4 regions of the Citrobacter sp. Cm046 genome follow, and region 1 is predicted to be linked to each of the others. Evidence: predicted binding sites of a transcription regulator. Region 1 holds the regulator's gene; each other region holds the start of a gene.
The links. The regulator CRP, encoded in region 1, controls carbon source genes, mostly activating them, when cyclic AMP is high. The targets are predictions, from matches to a motif close to ATGTGANNNNNNTCACAT.

Region 1 (3,218 bases):
GGTCATCGCGTTAATGTGCTCGACAATAAACTGGCTGTGCGTAACCCACAGTTTCATATCTGCCAGATAGTGTGAGTTAAACCCTGGTTCCTGCATCGCCTGGTTCAGTGAGTTAAACAGAGTGTTATGCGCCTGATTAACCCGCATACGCTGATATGCCAGCGGTGTAGCCTGCGGGTCGTTGCTGAGAATCAGGCGAATGGCTTCCTGATCGGATTCTAGCGCATCGTGGGCGTTCTTACGCAGCAGGCCGCTCTGCCATTGCGGCCACAGCCAGAGTGTGCCGCCAAAGGCGATCAAACAGCCCATCACCGTATCGACAAAGCGCGGTACGATAAACTGCTCCCCATTCAGCGTCAGTAGTTGCAGGGTATACACTGCCGTGACAGTAAAACCTACTGTGGCCCAGCCGTAGTTTTTGCGGATAATCAGGTAGCTCACCAAAGTGATAAGCAACATAGCCGCCAGCGTGAAACCCTCGGGGATATGGAAGTGCAATGTGACGCCAGCGATGATAAGCCCAACGAGAGTACCTGCCGAGCGATGCAGAATACGCACCCGGGTTGCGCCGTAGCCATTTTGCGTGACGAACAATATCGTCATCAGGATCCAGTATGGTTTTGGCAAATGTAAGGCGCTACCCATCAGGCTGGCGATACTTAACATGACGCTGATACGCCCCGCATTACGCAGCGCAGGGGATTTAAACGACAAATAGCTTTTCAGAGCAGGGAGCAACGGCAATCGGCGCTGCTTATCAGCCATCAAATCCCGGGCATAAAGCGGGCGCTGGGTACGCAGAACGCGGGCAATGCGGCTAAAGTGCCAGTAGCAGAACTGTCCAACGGGATTATCCGGATGCTGCCTGGCAATTTTTTCCAGGGTGCCAATCTGCTTTTCCATTGAAAATCGCGTAGGCAAGCGGTGATACAAAATGTCATCTGCCAGCACTCGTAGTCGGGCGGCGACAGTTCGCGCATTCCAGCGAATCACCTGCTCTGCATGGCTGCGTTCGACCAGTTTCTGCACCTCTTCCGGTTGATGCAGGCTGACGGAAATATGCTCCTGTAAATCCAGAGCCTCCTGAAAGGCACGCAGCAGGCGTTTGTACTCATTGTTGTGATGCGCCGACAGCATGTGCATCTGCTGATAACACTGGGTAATGAGATCGACTGCTTTCTGCTGGCGTACCAGCAGCGGAGGCAGCGCTTTTTCAGGATCGATGTGCTGGGTCAGCAGACTGTATTTAGCCTCACAGTAATCGGCCAGTTCGCGGTATAGCAGGCTGAGTGATTCACGTAGCGGCTGCTCGCGCCACAGCCAAAACCAGAACCAGTTGAACAGACCGTACCACAATGTACCCAGCGCATAGATTAACAGTGGCTCCCAGACGGGCATGTTCCCGGCAAGGCTAAGCGTGAAAATTGCAGCAATGAGCGAGGCGGGCAACAATCGTGCATGCAGAGGACTTAACTCTGCAGTTACGCCGAGAATAAGCGTCAGGCCGGTGAGGATCAGCGGTAACGGTATGGTCTGCGCCAGCAGTAGTTGCATGATCAAACTGCATCCGGCAAACAGCGACGCACCAATAATTAAGCGTTTAAAAAAGCGTTTATGTGGGGTGTCAAGACCGGCAATGTTGCAGCAGGCTGGGACGAGGGAGAAAAGCAGCCCCAGATGTAGTTGACCGATGATAAGACCGACACCCACAGGTAAACACAGCACCAGCGTCTGTCGTAGTGCGTAGTTGATCTCGGGGTGATAAATCAGTCTTCGCCACATCAGTGTAAACAAAAATGGCGCATTACTGAGTAACGCGCCATTTTGGCGGAATTAACGTGTGCCGTAAACGACGATGGTTTTACCGTGCGCGGAGATCAGGTTTTGATCTTCCAGCATCTTCAGGATGCGACCAACGGTTTCACGGGAGCAACCCACGATCTGGCCAATTTCCTGACGGGTGATTTTGATCTGCATGCCGTCCGGGTGAGTCATCGCATCAGGTTGTTTCGCCAGGTTCAACAGCGTCTGGGCGATACGGCCTGTCACGTCGAGGAAGGCAAGGTTACCCACTTTCTCGGACGTAACTTGCAGACGACGAGCCATCTGGGAAGACAGACGCATCAGAATATCCGGGTTCACCTGGATTAACTGACGGAATTTTTTGTATGAAATTTCAGCGACTTCACATGCGGTTTTAGCTCGTACCCAGGCGCTACGTTCCTGGCCTTCTTCGAACAGGCCCAGTTCGCCAATAAAATCGCCCTGATTCAGATAAGAGAGGATCATTTCCTTCCCTTCTTCATCTTTGATCAGCACTGCCACTGAGCCTTTAACGATGTAATACAACGTTTCCGCTTTTTCACCCTGGTGAATCAGCGTGCTCTTCGATGGGTACTTATGAATATGGCAATGAGACAAGAACCATTCGAGAGTCGGGTCTGTTTGCGGTTTGCCAAGCACCATGCGCGGTTATCCTCTGTTATAAGCTGTCTCCAGAGCCAGAAAACGACGCTGCCTCTGGGGTTGCAAAAATGTGCTTCCCGCTACCTGGGAAGGGGGCTGCTAAAAAGTGCACTGCAGCCTGTAATGTGATGTCCTCTGCATACATGCAGTACGTCATTGTATTACTGTAGCATCCCGACTGTTTTAGCATAGCTTTCGCCGTGTGTCTCCTGGTGTCTCGCTTCAGCATGACGCAGGTCGCCTTCCGTTGCGAGAATTGTTATGTGCGCGTAATCTGTCAGGAAAATTGAAACATTGGAGTTACGAAATATGCAAGCGCGTGTAAAGTGGGTTGAGGGGTTAACCTTCCTTGGTGAGTCCGCCTCTGGCCACCAAATTCTGATGGACGGTAACTCCGGTGATAAAGCGCCGAGCCCGATGGAAATGGTGTTAATGGCTGCGGGTGGTTGCAGCGCAATTGATGTGGTGTCGATCCTGCAAAAGGGTCGCCAGGATGTGACCAACTGTGAAGTGAAACTCACCTCTGAACGTCGTGAAGAAGCACCGCGTCTTTTTACCCATATCAATCTGCATTTCATTGTCACCGGCCATGACCTGAAAGATGCCTCCGTGTCCCGCGCGGTAGATCTTTCGGCTGAGAAATATTGCTCCGTGGCGTTGATGCTGGAAAAAGCGGTGAATATCACCCATTCCTATGAAGTGATTGCTGCTTCGTAATGCACGCCTGATGGCGTCATACTTATCAGGCCTGC
Region 2 (3,218 bases), on a different contig from region 1:
GACATCACGGTAAAGGCCGCCAGTCCCTGCTCACGGCGCAGATGCAGCGCCTGCACAATGTAGCCAATAGCTGATTTCGGTGCCGCCGGGTTTGCCAGATCATGTTGGATCAGTGGATTATTGAGATCTAACTGACCGCTGGCAGCATCCGTGCAGTAGCCTTTTTCGGTTACCGTCAGAGAGACAATCGCCGTCTGCGGTCGCGCCATAGCCTGCAGAATACCGTCACAACCATCAAGATCCGGGTGTAACGCTTCTTTCATCGAGCCGATGACTTTCAGCACGGTGTCGTCAGCCCCTTTCTCCGCCACGGTATACAGAAGCTGCTGCTTTTTCAGATTTTCGATCAGCACACGGTCATTACCCGGCATCAGGTTCACTTCACAGATGCCCCAGTCGCTGTCTGTTTGTTCCAGTAAATGGTGCGTATACAACGCCTGATGCGCACGGTGAAAAGCACCGCATCCCAGGTGAACAATACGGGATTGCAGACGAGAATGATCCCACGCCGGGCGTGCAACCGGCAGGTTGCTGTTAGCAATTGTCGTAGTCATCGCGAACTCCATAACCCATCGGAAATGCCGACGGGAAGAGAAAAGAACAAAGCCGGCACGGCACGTCGCCCTGCCGGTCTGGTTTAGCGGCTAAAAAAAGCGCGCTGAATAGCCATTTCAACGCCACGGACTTCCGCCAGCCCTTTCAGGCGCCCAATCGCGGAATAGCCAGGGTTGGTTTTCTTTTTCAGATCGTCGAGCATCTGGTGACCATGATCCGGGCGCATCGGGATCAAATCCTCCTGGCCCTGGGCCCTACGGCGATGCTCTTCTTCCACGATTGCCTTCACTACTTCGTACATGTCGACATCACCATTGAGATGCGCCGCTTCATGGAAGGTTTTCGGGTTGTCTTCACGCAGTGTCGACCGAAGATGGGTGAAGTAAATACGCGGACCAAACTGCTTGATCATATCGACCAGATCGTTGTCTGCGCGAACACCGTAAGAGCCGGTACACATGGTGAAACCGTTGGCCATGCTGCTGACCGTATCGACCATCCATTGCATATCTTCCACGGTGGAAACAATACGCGGCAGGCCGAGGATTGGGCGCGGCGGATCGTCCGGATGTACCGCCATGCGTACGCCCACTTCTTCCGCGACCGGGATAATCGCCTTCAGGAAGACGGCGAAATTCTCACGTAGCGCGGCTTTATCAATATCTTTATAACGCTCAAGGTGCTGGCGGAACTGATCGAGGGTATACCCTTCTTCCGCGCCCGGCAGGCCGGCGATGATATTGCGGGTCAGACGGGCCTTATCTTCATCACTCATGGTCGTGAAACGTTGATTCGCCTGGGCGATTTCTTCAGCGCTGTAGTCGGCTTCTGCGCCTGGACGTTTGAGGATATGCAGCTCAAATGCGGCAAATTCAATCTGATCAAAACGCAACGCTTTGGAACCGTCCGGCAGAACATATTCCAGATCGGTACGTGTCCAGTCGAGAACAGGCATAAAGTTGTAGCACACAGTACGAATGCCACACTGTGCCAGATTGCGCAGTGACTGCTGGTAATTGGCAATCCACTGAAGATAGTTACCGGAACGGGTTTTGATATCTTCGTGGATTGGCACGCTCTCCACGACTGACCACACCAGACCCGCCTGTTCAACAATGGCTTTACGCTTCTGGATCTCATCAACTGACCATACTTCCCCGTTCGGGATATGGTGCAAAGCAGTAACAACGCCCGTCGCCCCCGCCTGACGTACATCAGCTAAAGTGACCGGATCGTTCGGACCATACCAGCGCCATGTCTGTTCCATGCTCTATTCCTCATTTACGTAATGGGCTCGACAATATGGCACATAAATTCCTCTTTTTGGTATGACATGTCAACCTGAATAGGAATATTGGTTAACCAAATCACAATAATGGCGATGTTTGCCAGTGATGACAAAACCCAAAACCATATCAGCAGTGCAAATCTGTAACGCAATGTGACATTCATCGCATCAATGGTTAACCAATTTATATAACATCTCAACCAAAATCATAATGGTTCAACCAAAGAAGGCAGACGTTTTATGCACGTTCTCAATATTCTGTGGGTAGTATTCGGCATCGGTCTGATGCTGGTTCTCAATTTAAGATTCAAAATAAACTCAATGGTCGCCTTGCTATTGGCGGCGCTCTCCGTCGGTATGCTGGCGGGCATGGATTTAATGGAACTGCTGCACACCATGAAGTCCGGCTTTGGCAGTACGCTGGGGGAACTGGCGATTATCGTGGTGTTTGGTGCGGTTATCGGCAAGTTGATGGTCGACTCCGGGGCGGCACATCAGATTGCCCATACGCTGCTGGCGCGCCTCGGTCTGCGCTATGTACAGCTATCGGTGATCATTATTGGCCTGATCTTCGGCCTGGCAATGTTCTATGAAGTGGCCTTTATTATGCTGGCTCCGCTGGTGATCGTCATTGCCGCCGAAGCGAAGATCCCGTTCCTGAAACTGGCTATCCCTGCCGTCGCCGCCGCAACCACCGCGCACTCGCTGTTTCCACCTCAGCCGGGACCGGTAGCGCTGGTCAACGCCTATGGCGCCGATATGGGCATGGTTTATATCTACGGTATTCTGGTGACGATCCCAAGCGTGATCTGTGCGGGGCTGATCCTGCCGAAGTTCCTCGGTAATCTTGATCGCCCGACGCCTTCATTTATGAAAGCCGATGTGCCGGTTGACCAGAATAATTTGCCGTCATTCGGCGTGTCAATTCTGGTGCCGCTGATCCCGGCGATCATTATGATCTCCACTACCATCGCCAATATCTGGCTGGTTAAAGGGACTCAGGCCTGGGAAGTGGTGAACTTCTTAGGTTCTTCTCCGATTGCGATGTTCATCGCTATGATTGTCGCCTTTGTGCTGTTCGGTACCGCGCGTGGCCATGACATGCAGTGGGTAATGAACGCCTTTGAAAATGCGGTGAAAAGCATCGCGATGGTGATCCTGATTATCGGTGCGGGCGGCGTACTGAAGCAGACCATTATCGATACCGGCATCGGTGATACGATTGGCATGCTGATGTCACACGGCAACATTTCACCGTACATCATGGCGTGGCTCATCACCGTACTTATCCGTCTGGCAACCGGCCAGGGCGTCGTGTCAGCAATGACCGCCGCGGGGATTATCAGCGCAGCGATCCTCGATCCCGCAACGGGTC
Region 3 (3,218 bases), on a different contig from region 1:
GCTGGTTATGCAGTCCCCACTGATCCGAGAAGGTTTTCTTACGCCCGCTGGCGACGTCGAGAATAAATTCGAACAGCTTCAGGCCCACCTCTTCGATGGTTTCTTCTCCGGTGGCGATGGTCCCGGCGTTGATGTCCATCAGGTCAAACCAACGATTAGCCAGTTCGGTGCGGGTCGCCATTTTAATTACCGGTACTGCCATCAGGCCGTACGGCGTGCCGCGACCGGTGGTGAACACCTGCACGGTGATCCCGGAAGCCACCTGTTGCGTACCGCAGACAAAATCGCTGGCAGGCGTTGCGGCATAAATCAGGCCGCGTTTGGTAGGGCGCTGACCTGGCGACAACACTTCCACAATCGCACTTTTGCCTGATTTCGCAATGGAACCCAGCGCTTTTTCGACCACGTTCGCCAGACCTCCTTTTTTATTGCCCGGAGAAGGGTTAGCACTGCGGTCAGTTTTGCCCATATCAAGATAGTTATCGTACCAGGCCATCTCCTCCAGCAGACGTTTGCCCACTTCTTCGTTGATCGCGCGCGGGGTCAGGAGGTGTATCGCATCACGCACTTCGGTCACTTCTGAGAACATGACGGTTGCGCCGCAGCGTACCAGCAGATCGGAGGCGTAGCCTACCGCCGGGTTGGCCGTTACGCCGGAAAACGCATCGCTGCCTCCGCATTGCATCCCAACCACCAGTTCAGATGCTGGACAGGTTTCACGCTGGCGCAGATTGAGTTTCGCCAGATGACGCTCGGCGACCTGCAAAATGTCATCAATCATGGATTTAAAGCCAACGTGTTTTTCATCCTGCAGGCTGACGATACTGGCGCTGTCCACCGGAATACTTTTTACATCATGAGTACCTTCCAGCAGTCGCTCCGGCTGGAGCTTTTCGCAGCCCAGGCCGATAACCATCACTTCGCCGCCGAAGTTCGGGTTCAGGGCGATGTTGTGAATAGTTCTAATGGGCACGATGGCTGCTGGCGCGTTGATCGCCACACCGCAACCATATAAATGGTTCAGACCCACAACACCGTCTACGTTCGGGTATTTTGGCAGCAGATCGCGCTCAATTATTTTCACCACATAATCCACAACGCCTGCCACACAGTGCACGCTGGTGGAGATGCCGAGCAGGTTCTTGGTGCCGACGCTACCGTCTGCATTGCGGTAGCCTTCGAAGGTGTAACCTTCAAGAGGTGGAAGTGGCTCTGGTACTTTGGTTGCCAGCGGCAGTGTCTCCAGTGGCGGGGCTTTGGGCAGCTCAACCATCGACTCATCAATCCAGCTACCGCGTGCGATGTCGCGAACGGCATAGCCGATCACTTCGCCATAGCGCACAATTTCACCGTGAACAGCAATATCCGTGAGCGCCACTTTATGACCCTGGGGAATATGTTCAATCAGCGTCAGTCCGTCCGGGAAACGCGTCCCGGCTTTCAGACCATTGTCATTGACAATAATCGCCACATTATCCGTGTCGTGTACTTTAATATAAAACGCCGTAGGCGATTCTTGCCTAATTTCGATGTCGGCCATTGTCCAGTATTCTCCAGCCAGGTGGTGATAATAGTGCGAATATGTATATTGAATCTAATTATAAGTAATAAAGACTCTTTGTCGTTAAATAAGAATGTCAGGAGTTTAATTTGAAGAATGTGACCAGGATCACTTAACATCAGGAAAGCCTTGCCATCGGGGATAGCAATACGTAAATGTGTGCATTAGCGCCCATGATTATGTGCATATGACCAAAATAATCTTTTAACGGTATGTCTTAAATGAGCTTTTGCACAATGATTAACAGCGCGCAGCTGATTATACTGAATCACGGTTTAATAGCGTCTGATAAATTATCGTATATCTTTTTATCGGTAATTCATCACCACGAATACCCACCAAATAATAATAAAATGTTTTTATGTACCCGAGGTAAATAGAATGATGTTGGATACGGTAGTAGAGGAAAAGAAAGGTACGCATACCAGATATTTAATATTGCTGATAATATTTATTGTTACAGCCGTTAACTATGCGGATCGTGCGACGCTATCTATTGCTGGTACCGAAGTGGCAAAAGAGTTGCAGTTAAGCGCCATATCCATGGGTTATATTTTCTCCGCCTTCGGCTGGGCCTATTTGTTGATGCAAATCCCCGGCGGCTGGCTGCTTGATAAGTTTGGTTCGAAGAAAGTCTACACCTACAGTCTGTTCTTCTGGTCGTTGTTTACCTTCCTGCAGGGCTTTGTGGACATGTTCCCACTGGCCTGGGCAGGGATATCAATGTTTATCATGCGTTTCATGCTTGGTTTTTCTGAAGCGCCTTCTTTCCCGGCTAACGCCCGTATTGTTGCGGCCTGGTTCCCGACTAAAGAACGTGGCACGGCATCGGCGATTTTTAACTCGGCGCAGTATTTCTCTCTGGCGCTATTCTCGCCATTGTTAGGTTGGTTGACCTTCGCCTGGGGCTGGGAACATGTTTTTACCGTGATGGGTGTGATTGGTTTTGTCCTGACCGGGCTGTGGGTCAAGCTTATCCATAATCCAACTGATCATCCGCGTATGTCGCAAGAAGAGCTGAAGTTTATCTCTGATAACGGCGCGGTAGTGGATATGGACCACAAGAAGCCTGGCACTGCGGCTGCGAGTGGCCCGAAATTGCACTATATCAAGCAACTGCTGACCAATCGCATGATGCTGGGAGTGTTCTTCGGACAGTACTTTATCAACACCATCACCTGGTTCTTCCTGACCTGGTTCCCGATTTACCTGGTGCAGGAAAAAGGCATGTCGATTCTGAAAGTCGGTCTGGTTGCCTCAATTCCGGCGCTTTGCGGGTTTGCTGGCGGTGTACTGGGCGGAGTGTTCTCTGATTATCTTATTAAACGTGGTTTCAGTATCACTCTGGCACGTAAGCTGCCGATTGTGCTCGGAATGCTGCTGGCTTCGACCATTATTCTGTGTAATTACACTGATAATACCGTCCTGGTCGTTGCATTGATGGCGCTGGCGTTCTTTGGTAAAGGCTTTGGCGCTCTGGGGTGGCCGGTGATTTCCGATACTGCACCAAAAGAGATTGTTGGCCTGTGCGGTGGAGTCTTTAACGTATTTGGTAATGTCGCTTCTATCGTAACCCCTCTGGTAATTGGTTATCTGGTGAGCGAGTTGCACTCATTTAATGCTGCGCTGATGTTTGTAGGGTGTTCGGCGCTGATGG
Region 4 (3,218 bases), on a different contig from region 1:
CCGTACAGCACTTTCATCAGTTCGGTACGCCCAGCGCCCATCAGTCCTGATACGCCAAGGATCTCTCCTTTACGCAGGGTGAATGAAACGTCATTAACCCCAGGACCGCACAGATTATCGACCTTCAGACGCACATCGCCTGGTGCTTTATCCAGACGTGGATACTGATCTTCCAGCTTTCGCCCCACCATCATTTCAATCAGCGAGTCTTCAGTAAGCGTTGCAACTTCACGTTCAGCAATAAACTGTCCATCGCGAAAAACGGTCACGTCATCGCAGATCTCGAAGATCTCTTTCATGCGGTGGGAGATATAGACAATGCCGCGCCCCTGCAACTTAAGCTCGCGGATCACGCGGAACAAAGACTCAGTTTCGGTATCGGTCAGCGCATCCGTCGGTTCATCCATAATGATGACTCTGGATTCAAAGCTCAGCACTTTGGCAATTTCTACCATCTGCTGATCGCCAATTGACAGCTCCCCCACCAGCCTGTCGCTTTTAAAACGCAGATTGAGTTTGGCTAGCAGCAGGTCGGCTTCGGCGTACATCTTCTTCCAGTCAATTTTGCCAAAGCGATTTACAAACTCACGGCCAAGAAAAATGTTCTCAGCAATAGTGAGTTGTGGGATCAGGTTTAGCTCCTGGTGAATGATGCCAATCCCGGCCTCCTGAGAGGATTTAGGACCGTTAAAGGTGGTTTCTTTACCCAACCATAATAAAGAACCGGCATCACGGGTATAGATACCGGTCAGGACTTTCATCATGGTGGATTTACCCGCGCCGTTTTCTCCCACCAGCGCCATGACGCGGCCTGGGTAGACATTTAACGCGGCGCCGGATAGCGCTTTGACGCCCGGGAACGCTTTATCGATCCCTTTGAGTTGCAGTAATGCGTTCATGATGGCCTCAGAACGTGACGCCAGCACAAAGAATGATATTCGCATACGGAGAACATTCTCCGCTGCGAATTACCGCCTGACTGTCTGCGGTCTGTTTTTTGAATTGTTCATGCGTGGTGTAACGAATTTCAATGGTATTTCCCTGGTGTTGTTGCAGTTGCTCAATGTGGTTGAGCAACGTTTCGTGGAGTTGCGGATTATGTTGTTTAATTTCCGTCGCGAGAATGGCCGCCTCGACCTGCATTTCACGAGTAACCACATCCAGTACCTGCATAAAAGAAGGTACGCCCTGGGTTAATGCCATATCAATACGCGTTGTGCTGTTCGGAATGGGTAAACCTGCATCACATACTACCAGCGTATCGGTATGCCCCAGACGGGAGATCACCGATGAAATTTCAGAGTTGAGTACTGCGCCTTTCTTCATTTTCTTTCCCCACTAGCGAAACGTTTCGCTGAGAATAATTTTAGTCTGAAGGATGCACAGAAAACCACCACGACGTTACGAAAATGTGATCGCCATCGAAACGTTTCGCAAGCCGTATCATTTGACGAAAAGAAAATTGCGATGATGAAAACAAAACCCCCTCTTTCATTATGAAATAGGGGGGGCAGTTGCATTAAATCTCGACCTGAGTACCGAGTTCAATAACCCGGTTCGGCGGGATCTCAAACTGGTCTGGTGCGCGTAGCGCATTGCGTTGCAGCAGAAGATACAACTTACCGCGCAGGCGTAAATACCAAGGCCGTTTACCCACGATTAGCGACTCGTGCGACATGAAGAAAGATGTTTCCATCATCCGACAGCTAAGTCCTTCCAGACCACAGCGATGGAATACTTCTTCTACATTAGGCGTTTCACGCCAACCATAACTGGCAACCACGCGCCAGAAGGTGGGCGACAGCTGCTCAATTTGCACCCTACGCACATTATGAACATACGGCGCATCTTCCGTTCGTAGCGTCAGCAGGATCACACGCTCATGCAGCACTTTGTTATGTTTTAAGTTATGTAGAAGCGCAAACGGGATAACATTTAGCGCTCGCGACATATACACGGCCGTTCCCGGCACACGTACCGGTGGTGATTTCTCCAGGGAAGCAATCATCGCTTCCAGAGAGTTACCGTGTTCATGCATGCGACGTAACAGACGGAAGCGTTCACTCTTCCAGGTCGTCATAATGGTGAACATCACCAGACCGAGCGAAAGTGGCAGCCAGCCGCCAGAAATCAGTTTATCGAGGTTCGCAGAGAACAGCGGAATATCGATGCACAGGAACGCCACCAGAATCAGGAAAACGAAGTATTTATTCCAGTGCCAGTTTTTACGCGCCACAGTGGTCGACAGAATAGAAGTCAGTACCATCGTTCCCGTTACCGCAATACCGTACGCGGCAGCCAAATTGCTGGAATGCTCAAAGCTCACAATGACAATCACCACCGCAAAGTAGAGCATCCAGTTTACAAAAGGAATATAGATCTGACCCGATTCCATTTCGGAGGTATGGATAATACGCATAGGTGATAAATATCCCAAACGTACGGCCTGACGTGTCAGAGAGAATACGCCGGAAATGACCGCCTGTGAGGCGATAACCGTTGCCAATGCAGCAAGGATCAACAGTGGAATTAACGCCCAGTCAGGCGCCAACAGGAAGAACGGGTTTTTGATCGCTTCAGGATGTTTTAACAGCAACGCTCCTTGACCAAAATAGTTTAGCACCAGCGAAGGCAAAACGACCGAGAACCAGGCCAGACGAATAGGCAACTTACCAAAGTGGCCCATATCGGCATACAGCGCTTCAACACCGGTGATTGACAGAACCACAGCGCCCAATGCGATGAATGACAACGTTTTGAATTCCAAGAAGAAATGCACTGCCCAGTAAGGATTCAGCGCTTGCAGTACTTCCGGGTTCGCAATAATACTGCGCACGCCTAATACGGCCAGAACCAGGAACCAAAGCAGCATAATGGGAGCAAACAGCTTACCCACCATCCCGGTACCGTGTTTTTGAATTAAAAACAGCAGGGTAAGTACGATAATGGATAGCGGGACTATCCAGGTATCAAGCTGTGGGGCTATGATTTCCAGGCCTTCAATCGCCGACATCACCGAAATGGCCGGGGTAATCACCACCTCACCATAGAAGAAGCTGCCACCAATCAACCCCATAATGACCAGCATTGACGTTGTTCGCGCCGACGTATTGCGCCCGGCCAACGACATCAACGTCAGGATCCCACCTTCACCGGCATTATCCGCACGCATGACAAACGTCAGATACTTAATAGAGACAACAAAGATCAGTAGCCAG

Region 2: a site for CRP is predicted at 1,995-2,012, ahead of uxuA (mannonate dehydratase). Genes of this name have one in related genera too.
Region 3: a site for CRP is predicted at 1,658-1,675, ahead of garD (galactarate dehydratase). Genes of this name have one in related genera too.
Region 4: a site for CRP is predicted at 1,410-1,427, ahead of rbsD (D-ribose pyranase). Genes of this name have one in related genera too.

Annotation. Positions count from the first base shown of each region.
Region 1 covers NZ_JAOWGP010000026.1:18,759-21,976, reverse strand. The annotation lists gene OGX98_RS01010 (YccS/YhfK family putative transporter) at 1-1,782, opposite strand, end outside; gene crp (cAMP-activated global transcriptional regulator CRP) at 1,834-2,466, opposite strand; gene OGX98_RS01000 (OsmC family protein) at 2,776-3,183, shown strand.
Region 2 covers NZ_JAOWGP010000046.1:279,331-282,548, reverse strand. The annotation lists gene OGX98_RS22595 (fructuronate reductase) at 1-554, opposite strand, end outside; gene uxuA (mannonate dehydratase) at 638-1,822, opposite strand; gene gntP (gluconate permease GntP) at 2,084-3,218, shown strand, end outside.
Region 3 covers NZ_JAOWGP010000039.1:80,249-83,466, reverse strand. The annotation lists gene garD (galactarate dehydratase) at 1-1,540, opposite strand, end outside; gene garP (galactarate/glucarate/glycerate transporter GarP) at 1,943-3,218, shown strand, end outside.
Region 4 covers NZ_JAOWGP010000030.1:407,610-410,827, reverse strand. The annotation lists gene rbsA (ribose ABC transporter ATP-binding protein RbsA) at 1-899, opposite strand, end outside; gene rbsD (D-ribose pyranase) at 907-1,326, opposite strand; gene kup (low affinity potassium transporter Kup) at 1,520-3,218, opposite strand, start outside.